Regions from separate parts of the Corynebacterium aquatimens genome, predicted to be linked through region 3. Evidence: riboswitches for the same ligand, from Rfam matches in the RefSeq annotation. Region 3 holds a riboswitch; each other region holds the start of a gene.
What was found. Region 3 has a riboswitch for thiamine pyrophosphate ahead of thiM (hydroxyethylthiazole kinase). Riboswitches for the same ligand answer to the same signal wherever they lie in the genome.
Positions count from the first base shown of each region.

Region 1: it holds a riboswitch for thiamine pyrophosphate, as region 3 does, so the genes downstream of both, CAQUA_RS09735 (bifunctional hydroxymethylpyrimidine kinase/phosphomethylpyrimidine kinase) here and thiM (hydroxyethylthiazole kinase) in region 3, are expected to answer to the same signal.
Region 2: it holds a riboswitch for thiamine pyrophosphate, as region 3 does, so the genes downstream of both, CAQUA_RS03480 (ABC transporter substrate-binding protein) here and thiM (hydroxyethylthiazole kinase) in region 3, are expected to answer to the same signal.

Region 1 is NZ_CP046980.1:2,144,683-2,147,953, reverse strand. Features, by position in the region: gene CAQUA_RS09735 (bifunctional hydroxymethylpyrimidine kinase/phosphomethylpyrimidine kinase) at 1-1,350, opposite strand, end outside; TPP riboswitch at 1,341-1,446, opposite strand; gene CAQUA_RS09730 (GTPase) at 1,478-3,076, opposite strand; gene CAQUA_RS09725 (GTPase family protein) at 3,076-3,271, opposite strand, start outside.
Region 2 is NZ_CP046980.1:751,040-754,310, reverse strand. Features, by position in the region: gene CAQUA_RS03480 (ABC transporter substrate-binding protein) at 319-1,359, opposite strand; TPP riboswitch at 1,434-1,558, opposite strand; tRNA gene CAQUA_RS03475 (tRNA-Val) at 1,668-1,740, shown strand; gene CAQUA_RS03470 (DUF3052 domain-containing protein) at 1,811-2,221, opposite strand; gene aceE (pyruvate dehydrogenase (acetyl-transferring), homodimeric type) at 2,546-3,271, shown strand, end outside.
Region 3 is NZ_CP046980.1:64,032-67,302, reverse strand. Features, by position in the region: gene CAQUA_RS00220 (ABC transporter substrate-binding protein) at 1-280, opposite strand, end outside; gene thiE (thiamine phosphate synthase) at 324-971, opposite strand; gene thiM (hydroxyethylthiazole kinase) at 971-1,795, opposite strand; TPP riboswitch at 1,849-1,950, opposite strand; gene CAQUA_RS00205 (hypothetical protein) at 1,996-2,673, opposite strand; gene CAQUA_RS00200 (lipase family protein) at 3,035-3,271, opposite strand, start outside.

The DNA.
Region 1 (3,271 bases), 440 kb from region 3:
GTGGAGGCCCACCTCAGCGTAGAGCCAGAAGCACGGCAGGACCGCCGCAGCGCCGACAGCGTATTCTTCCACGGCGGTTTCAGACACCAGGAAGTCCGTGTACGCGTTGGTAACCGGGCTGGGCCGGGACGACGCGTGATCCAGGTCGTGCTGGGCAAACCAGGTGCGGTGCAGCTCAGCCTCGGCGTGGATAGCTTCGGCGGAGGAGTTAGCCCACCAGACCTGGTCATCAGGGGTGTGGGCCTTGATTCCAACCTGGGCCAAAGCGCGGGCGTACTCTTCCAGGTAGTGCGCGTCCTGCAGCAAGTAAAACTCAAAATCGTCTTCAGCCAAGTCGCCGGAGCGCAGCGCTGTGATGAACGGCAAGTTCAACGTGTCGGGCCAGACCTTGGCAGCAGCGCGGTCCCAGAGAGCCTGGGTGTGGGGGCCGGCGGCCGGGATCTTGGCAGCAAGAAGCTGGCCGGTCTCACCCGCTGGGCGGTCACCGGACAGGTCCCACGGCTGGGTGGACGCTGCAGCGGCAAGACGTCGCGCGCGGTGGGAATGGTCGACGGGGCCGTTGCCCTTGCCAACTCCAAGCGCATCGGCGTTAGCGATGGCCTCGTAGAGCCAGTCCGAAGCCCAGCGAACCGCCGCGGCCGAACCAGCCCCGGACCCAGCCTCAGAGCCGAGCGCCAGGCGAGTGGCCAGCGCCGACGACAGGGAGCAGCCGGTGCCGTGGGTGTTCTTCGTGTCCACGCGGGGCACGCGGGCAACCTCGACGGATCCGTCGGGGGAGACCAACGCGTTGGAGGCATCACCGCTGAGGTGGCCGCCCTTGACCAACACAGCAACCCCGGTTGCGGCGGCGTACGCTTTGCCCTGTTCTACCGCTTCGTCGAAGTCCGCGGCGGGCTCGTTCTCCGTGAGTACGGCCAGCTCCGGGATGTTCGGGGTGACCACGGTGGCGTGGTCGCGCACGAATTGGCGCAGCGCAGCCTCGGCATCCTCGCTAAGCAGGCGGTCGCCGGAGGTGGCCACCATCACGGGGTCAACGACGACCACCGGAACTTCGCGTCCGGCCAGGGCCTCACTGACAGTGGCGGTGGTTTCGGCATCCCCCAGCATGCCGATCTTGATGGCGTCGACCTCAACGTCGTCGAAGACCGCGTCGAGCTGCTCTTTCAGGAACTCCTGCGGTGGAGTGTGGATGGAGCGCACCCCCTGGGTGTTTTGCGCCACCAGGGAGGTGACCACGCACATTCCGTATCCGCCAGCAGCGGCGATCGATTTCAGGTCGGCCTGGATACCAGCGCCACCGGTTGGGTCAGTGCCGGCGATGGACAGGACTCGGGGGATAGCAGTAGTCATAGCGACATCCTTACGCGAATTCGAGTTCGTTCAAGTTCAACGGGTGTGATCTCAGCCCGGCCTTTGAGAGGGGGCTGGGCACCCCGTGTCTTGTTGGGCAATCATACGCGAGTTGTAACGGCCCGCCTTAACCGACGGCGGTGGCAACGGCCGCGGCGAAACGGTCGTAGTCCGCGCGGATGCCCTCTAGCGGTTCTACAACGGCCGCGTGAGAAATCGCGGCCACTTCTTTGCGCATAGCTTGCCGGGTGCGTCGCTTCACGCCGGAGCCGATCACTCCGCCGAAGACGGTGGTGATCAGGCCAATGATCAGCCCCGCAAGGAGTCCAGCCATGATCAGCAGTGTTGGTATGGGCCACCCTTCGACCGTGGGCACGAGCTCGCTGCCAAGCAGTGGCACGAGAACGCCCGGTATGAATGCAACCAGCAGGTACCAGACAACACCGGCTAGCGCCGCGATCAGCGCGAGCCATTGGATCACGGTCAAAAGGAACCATCCCCGCGAAGGTTCAGCGGGGAGGCGAGTGCGGGCGACGGCACGGTCGAGTTCGCCCGGCAGTGCTTGGGAGATCTCCTCAGTGCGGTCTGCCACCGCCGCGGACCACGCATGGGGCAGTCCATCTGCGGCAGCCGTGGAATAGTCGCGCAGTCCCTTGTTCGCCACCGCCTTGCCGGCGGCATCCAATTCCGGCAGCGACGTGCGGTGCACGCCCACGTCATCAGGCTCCTCCCGCAGACCCAAGCGGCGCAGGGGATCGGGCCGGAACTTCGTGATCCAGCTGGTCAGCAGCCACCCGGTGCGCTCATGCAGGCGTTTGCGGTAGGCCGCGGCGGTGGTCGTAGAAATCCGTTCGACCCCGGCGGCTTTCGCCAAAGTGTCGTCGAGGGCACGCTTCGCTCGCTTATCGACGCCACCCGCCGCCCGCGTCGGTACATAGTCGTCCGTCACCGCGCGTATATCGGCCTCAATGCGGGCGGTCTGGGCGGTGTGAGCGCGGGCGACTTTTGCAATCGCGCTGCGCAGCGTATCGATGCCCTCCCCAGTGCGCGTGGAGGTAGGGATGACGGACACGCGGGTGAGGCCGTCGTCGATAAGCAAGTGCTCAAAATTGCCCGCGACCGTATCCACGTCGTCGACGTGCAGCAAATCTGCTTTGTTCAGCACGGCGAGGGTGACTTCGGCGTGGCCGGCGTGGGGGCGGATGAACTGGTCGTGGATGACGCTGTCGGCGTATTTTTCGGGGTCCGTGACCCAGACCAGAACGTCGACTTGTCCAGCGAGGCGCTGCGCGATTTCGCGGTTGGACGCCTCCACCGAGTCGAAGTCCGGGAGGTCGAGCAAGATGAGCGGGCCAGCGCCGGGGGCGAACTCGCCCGGGCGGGTGCGGCGGTCCTCCACCCCTAGCCAGTCCAGCAGGGCTTCGGACCCCTCCGGGCCCCAGATTGCCGCGAGAGGGGACGACGTGGTCGGGCGGCGCGCAGCTGCCTTGCCTAAGTCTTCGCCCACGACTGCGTTGAACAGGGAGGTCTTGCCGGAACCGGTGGCTCCGAAAAACCCAACGACGGTGTGTTCAGCAGACAGGGCACGGCGTTCCGCGCCCGCGCGGGCGATGGAACGGAAGCGGTCAACCTCGCTGGCGGGCAAGTAGGGCGCGCCGATGGAGGCGGCCTCATCCAACGCGGCAAGGCGGTCGCCGAGGGGAGTCTTACGTTTGAAAAGCGCCATTAGTTCTCCCCTCCAGTCGGGCGAGGAAGCTGCAGTTGGGGGGCCGCGGTGAGGATGCCGGGGAAGCGTTCGTTGAGTGAGGCTCGCGCTTCCGCGGCGGTGGTACGGATCGATTCGGCGGAGGTGCCTTCCAGCAGCGGGTCGGTGATGGCGTAGTAGCGTTCGCGTTCCTCACGCAGCAGATCATTGAGTCGT
Region 2 (3,271 bases), 690 kb from region 3:
CTCGTAGCCTCATTAACCAGGCGTGACAAGACTGAACACAATTCTCTCGATCACCTGTAGGGTTCGCAAGGCTCAGCGCGGTGTCTTTGGTTTGCATTGGGCGAGAACGGTCAATGCTCCCGAATTTGGGAGGACGGTTTCCCCTCTCACCTTCTTTACCCCTCATATGCGAAAGCTTAGTTGAGGTCGGGCCGGGAAGGCCTGCGGATAAACAGCCTTGGGAGTGGCCATCTCGTGGACGTGAAAAACCCGCGGGAGGGCCCGCGGGTGCATGGCTGTGGCGTGGGGAGCGCCCGCGGAATTGGCCCGCGGGGATCCCTAGTCAGCGAGGTACTCGTTGGTGAAGTAATCGGCCCAGTTGGGTGGGCTGGTCAGTTGCTTGTTCTTGTCGTCGACAAGCAGATCGGCGTCGTAGAGGAACGTACCCAGCCCAGCCCAGCGCTCTTCTTTCTGGCGGCCGAACTTGCCTTCGTCGTCGAGCATGAAGTCCTTGGACAACATGCGCTGGCTGCGCTTGAGGAAGTCCAGGTCGGTGAGAAGGTCGGCGTTTTCCTTCTGGAGAATCTCGGCGGAACCATCGGGGTCCTTCACTGCGTCTTCGTAGCCGCGCTGCAGAGCTTGAACGAACTTCTTGGCTTCTTCTGGGTGATCCTTGAGCCAGTCATTATTGCCCACGACGATGACTTGGTAGCAGTCCGGGAAACCGTAGTCGGTGTAGGTAAAGTTCTTCAGCTTCACGCCGCGGTCCTCGGCCTCGATACCTTCCCACGCAACGTAGGGAACGGTGAAGTCAACGTCACCGGAGTACAGCGCTTCATATGCAGCGGTATTCAACGTGATGTTTTCAAACTCACCTTTACCGCCGGCGGCCTGGATGACGCCACGCATGACAGCCTCATCCGACGGGAGACCGAAGCTGCCGAACTTCTTGCCGTCCAGATCCTTCGGGGTGTTGATGTCATCACGCTCAGCCAGAACGCTGACCACCGTCGCCCAGGTCTGCTCCACGGCGAGAACCGACTTGATGTTTGCCCCAGCGGCCATGGAAATCGTGGCCGCGTCCTGGAAGCTGATGCCAAAATCAGCCTGGCCGGAATCCACCATGAGGTCCGGGTTGGAGTCGTTGTACGGCAGGATTTCAACGTCCAGGCCAGCTTCTTCGAAATAGCCCTTGTTCTTAGCCACGTACAGGCCAGTGTGGTTTGTGTTCGGCGTCCAGTCAAGCGCAAAGCGGATCTTTGTCGCGCCATCGCCGGAAGCTGCGTCATCCCCGCCGGCACACGCAGCGAGTCCCGCCGCCATGAACAGGGTCATGACCAGCGCACACATCTTCTTCACTGGGTTTGATTCTCGGTTCATATCCTTCGTCTTTCTGTTCAAGACGGAAGATGCCGGGACACATCCGGAAAAATCGGCCTTGACCAGGCCATGACGGATACGCACCGCGACATTCCCTCCGCCAGTACAAACTGGATCAGGTTCGACGGGTCTTATCTCAGCCCCAACCACTCACGCCGTATTTACTGAAGTGAGCGACAGGGCACCCCGTGTCACGTGCCTTAAGTTATACCAGCCAGATTCCTTCGAACCGTTACGGCTTTGCAAATACGTAAACGGCCTGCCCTTTTGTGAGACAGTGGGGCAACGTGTTAATCTTTCACCCACGCGCGCCGTTAGCTCAGCTGGAAGAGCAACTGGTTTACACCCAGTAGGTCGGCGGTTCGAGCCCGTCATGGCGCACAAATAAGAAGGCTGCGGTCCCCCACTTCGGGAGACTGCAGCCTTATTAGTCATTCCGTTGTTCCGGTATCTACTTTTTGGCGCCGGAGCTGGTCAGGCACGAACCTTGCCAATCGCCGAGGCGCTCAGCCTTGGTCTGGATGAGGCCAGCGAGTTGCGCAGACTCTGAGATATCGCCGGGGTGAACCGCGCCGGGTTTGCTGGCGCCGGGAGTGAGCAACCAGATCTTGCCGTCATCGGACAAGTTGCGGGTTGCATCGACCAGCGCATCAACCAAGTCGCCGTCTTCAGTGCGGAACCACAACAGGACTGCATCGCACAGCTCATCGGTGTCTTCATCAATCAGGGCGTCGCCGATGGTGTCCTCAATTGCTTCAGAGATAGCCGAATCACAATCATCGTCCCAGCCGATTTCTGCGACTATTTCGTCGGCGTTAATCCCTAGCTTCTTTGCGTAGTTTTCGGCACCAGCGGCGCTCACTATGTCCCTTTCTGTTTGGTTTCTGCGTGGATTTAGATGGACCCTTGGATGGATTCTTGTTAGTTCCGATGCACGTGAGGCATCCAAGAAAGCCTTATCGCACAGAATACAGCCAGTTTCTTATGGTTTCTCCACTTAAATACTCAACTTTTAGGTGGACTTTTACGTACGCTGGGCCGTGACGTGTTGGCCAGAGTTCTCTCTGGCCCTGACACCACTACGAAACACAGATACACAACGGAGGAAAGCGAAGTGTCTGACGAGGTAAACCCCGATCTCAACGTGCCAGGTGTAACCACCCCTGGGGCTGGATCGGATTCCAACATGCCGGTGATCCGCGACGGTGTCGCCTACTACATGCACGACTCGGACCCGGAGGAGACCAACGAGTGGATGGAGTCCCTCGATGGGCTGCTGGATAACTCCAACTCGGACCGCGCACGCTATCTGATCCTGCGCTTGCTTGAGCGCGCGTCGGCACGCCGCGTTCCGCTTCCATCGCTGACGTCGACGGATTTTGTGAACACGATTCCAACGCAGATGGAGCCAGAGTTCCCGGGCGATGAAGCGATGGAGAAGCGCTACCGTCGTTGGATGCGATGGAACGCAGCCATCATGGTGCACCGTGCGCAGCGCCCCGGCATCAAGACGGGTGGCCACATTTCTACCTACGCGTCGGCGGCGGCGCTCTACGAGGTCGGTTTCAACCACTTCTTCCACGGCAAGGACGCTCTGCACGGTGGCGACCAGATCTTCGTTCAGGGTCACGCTTCCCCGGGGGTGTACGCCCGCGCGTTCCTTGAGGGTCGCCTGAGCGAGGATGACCTGGATGGCTTCCGCCAACAGCACTCCCGCCCGCAGGGTGGTCTGCCGTCCTACCCGCACCCGCACGACATGCCGAAGTTCTGGGAATTCCCCACGGTTTCTATGGGCCTGGGCCCCATGAACGCCATCTACCAGGCGCGCTTCAACAAGTACCTGGAGGACCGCGGCATCAAGGAAACGTCGAACCAGCACGTCTGGGCATTCCTGGGTGACGGTGAGATGGAT
Region 3 (3,271 bases):
ACGTCGCCTGGCCGGAGTCCACCAGAACATCGGTGCCGGCTTCGTTGTACGGCAGGATCTCCACGTCGATCCCGGTGTCTTCGAAGAATCCCTTCGCCTTGGCCACGAATAACCCGGTCTGGTTCGTGTTCGGCGTCCAGTCCGGAGCGAAGAGGATCTTCTCCCCCTCGCCCGCGCCGCCGTCGCTGCACGCCGCGAGTGTTGTCGCGAGCGCCGCGACGGTGAGCAGCGCCATCACCATGGCAAAGAACTGGGATACCCGGGATCTCGTGTGAGTCATGGCTGCATCCTATCGGCCGGGGGTGACACCACCGGACACGTGCCTAAGCACTTATCCACAGGGCAGACATTTGCTCAGCAACACCCCGGGGATCTTCTGCTGCACAGATCGCGGACACCACCGCCACCGCGTGCGCTCCCGCCTGGCGAAGGCCAACGATGTCTCCGGCACCGACACCGCCAATCGCCACCGTCGGCACCGGCGCAATGCGGGTGAGCTCGCCGAATCCCTCGATGCCGAGCGCCGGCGGGTGGTTTTTCTTCGTCGCCGTCGGCCGGATAACACCAACACCGACGTAGTCCACCGTTCCGGCAGGCCAGGTGCTGATCTCAGCGAATTCCTCCCGGTTGCTCGCCGACAGGCCCACGACAGCGTCCGGCCCGAGATGCGCACGCGCCACCGTTGCGTCCTCATCGGATTGGCCTACGTGCACACCGTCGATAGGAATGCCCCGACGACGCGCTTCCACCGCAGCGTCTAAGGCGTCATTGACCACGAGCGTTGCGCGGCCATCAATTACGCCCGCCAGCTCCTCGAGTTGGCGCACAAGATCATCGCGGCCTGCATCTTTATCGCGCAGCTGTACCGTGGTCACCCCACCGTCAACGGCCAGGCGGACCGTCTCCACAACGCCACGCTCACCGCATAAAGCCTTGTCCGTGACCAGGTAAATACCTTCTGGAATATTCATTAGTTCTCACTCGTTGTCGTTGCGCTGATGCTCGTCACCGCGGCGAGGTCATCCGGGGTCACGGACGACAATTCGTCGATAAGCGCGACTGCGAACGTGCCGGGGCCGTGAGCCTTCGCCGCGGCGCGCTCCGCGACGAGCGAGTAGAACGCGTGCGTGGCCGCAACCGCCTCGAGCGCCGAAGCCTCACCGCGGGCCCCCAAAAATGCCGCGATCAGCGCGCCGAGCGCGCACCCGCCGCCCGTGACCTTGGTCAATAACTCACTACCGCCATCTACCCACACCGCGTTCTGACCATCAGTGATGAAGTCTTTCGGTCCGGACACCGCAACGACCGCGCCGGACTGCTGCGCCAAAGCGACGGCGGCCTCCACCGCGGCATCGACCTCATCGGAAGACTCCACGCCGCGGCCGCCCGCGCCCGCACCTGCAAGCGCCATGATCTCGCTGGCGTTGCCACGAATCGCCGTCGGACCAGCCGCGACCAGCTCGCGGGCGAGCTCCGTACGCACCGGCAACGCGCCGACAGCCACCGGGTCCAGCACCCACGGTGTGCCCGCCTCCGCGGCACCCGCCACTGCCTCACGCGACGCCTCCCGCTGCTCCGGCGTCGGCGTACCCAGATTGATCAGCACACCGCTAGCGATACCCGCGAACAGACCCGCCTCCCCCACGATGTCCGTCATCGCCGGCGCCGCACCCGACGCCAACAGCACGTTCGCCGTGAAATTGGTCACCACCGAGTTAGTAATGCACTGCACCAAAGGGGTCTGCTCCCGCACTGCTGCCAAAAGCTGCGCCGCACCCGCATTTGTCACCGTCATTTGCCGCTCCCATTCTTCGTTCGATTTCTTAAACGCCAACGAAGAAACGCGCGGTCAATGCACCCGAACATCCCTTCGCCAGCATTACCTGGATCAGGTTCAACGGGTATTTCTCAGCCGCACGCACAAGACCCGCGGCACCCCGTGTCCTTATAACACAGTAGCGCAGCGGGCCAACAACGAAGCGAATTACGCTCTTCTTACCTGCGGAACGGTACCTGCGCATTCATAAACAACGCACCCACACCCAACACAACCGCCAACGCCGCGACAATCCCCCCAACAATCGATAGCGTGCGCCCCAACTCTGTTGGCGTGCCATCCGCGCTGCTCAGCGCGTTCCCGCCGCCCTGGTTGCCCGTGCCGCCTTGGTTGCCCGTGCCGCCTTGGTTTCCGGTGCCGCCTGTAGGCGTGTCTTCTCGCGGCTTCGACCGATCCACCAACGTATCCATGGGCTCAATGGAGAGGCTGCCAGTTGCCTTCGCTCTGCTGTTATCGGTGTAAACAATTGTGACTTCATAGCTGGCATAGAATTGCGCCGGGTAGATCGCTTCGTTACCGAGGGTTATTTCGCCCCTCGCTTTTCCGGCAGAATATGTTTTCAACGTGAAGATGACGTTTTCTTGACTGCTCCGCTTGTCTGTGACCTCTTCAATTGCCTTGACGGACTTCCCGCCAATGCCGTCATCAACAGTGACTTCAAACGATTGAGTGACCGGTCCGGCCTTTTTGACCGAGCCATACATTGTTACTGGGTAGATCTCCGAGTACTTTTTGCTGGCAGTCGGCGTTTCGGCTGCAGCCACCCCAGGCGTAACCGGGGCAGCGGTGGTGAACGTCAGGGCCGCAGCGAGTGCGGCTGCCATAATCTTCTTCACGGTGATCCTCCACATCGGACGCGCTTCCGGGCATGCACTGCACGGGGTGCGCGCCGCCCGACTTCATACGACCTTCATAAGACATTGACTATTAAGTCGGTTCTGTCTGCTAAGTCTAAACCACCGCGTCAACCGTTACATAGACTTCATTTCGTGGGCTTCATTTGATTGGCAGTGCCAATCACGTATTTTTTTCCCGCGCGACCAGCGTGTTTCCGCGGCAACTACCGCTGATTGGCACTGCCAATCACGCAACCGCGTTGATCCCCGTGGACCGCCCCCCGAAAGTTAGACACTCACCGTGTTTAGCTAGCCAACATGGTGCAGGCCACGAATTCTTCAACTCAGCAGCGCGGCCTGCCTAGTCTCGGAAGATTTCAGCCAGGAATGCCGAGGAATCCGGAAACGCCACGTTAGGTGTCGTGCCGTGGTCAGACAGGTACCACTTCACATCCACGCGCGTGTTGCGCGGCATTCCGAAGAACTGGTTAAACCACATCTCCGTGTTCAGCAGCATCCCGATGGGGCTGGGCACATCCATGTCTTTGAGCCCGTGGCCGACAAACACCGGCTTGTCGTATCCGCTGGTGGGTGTGGC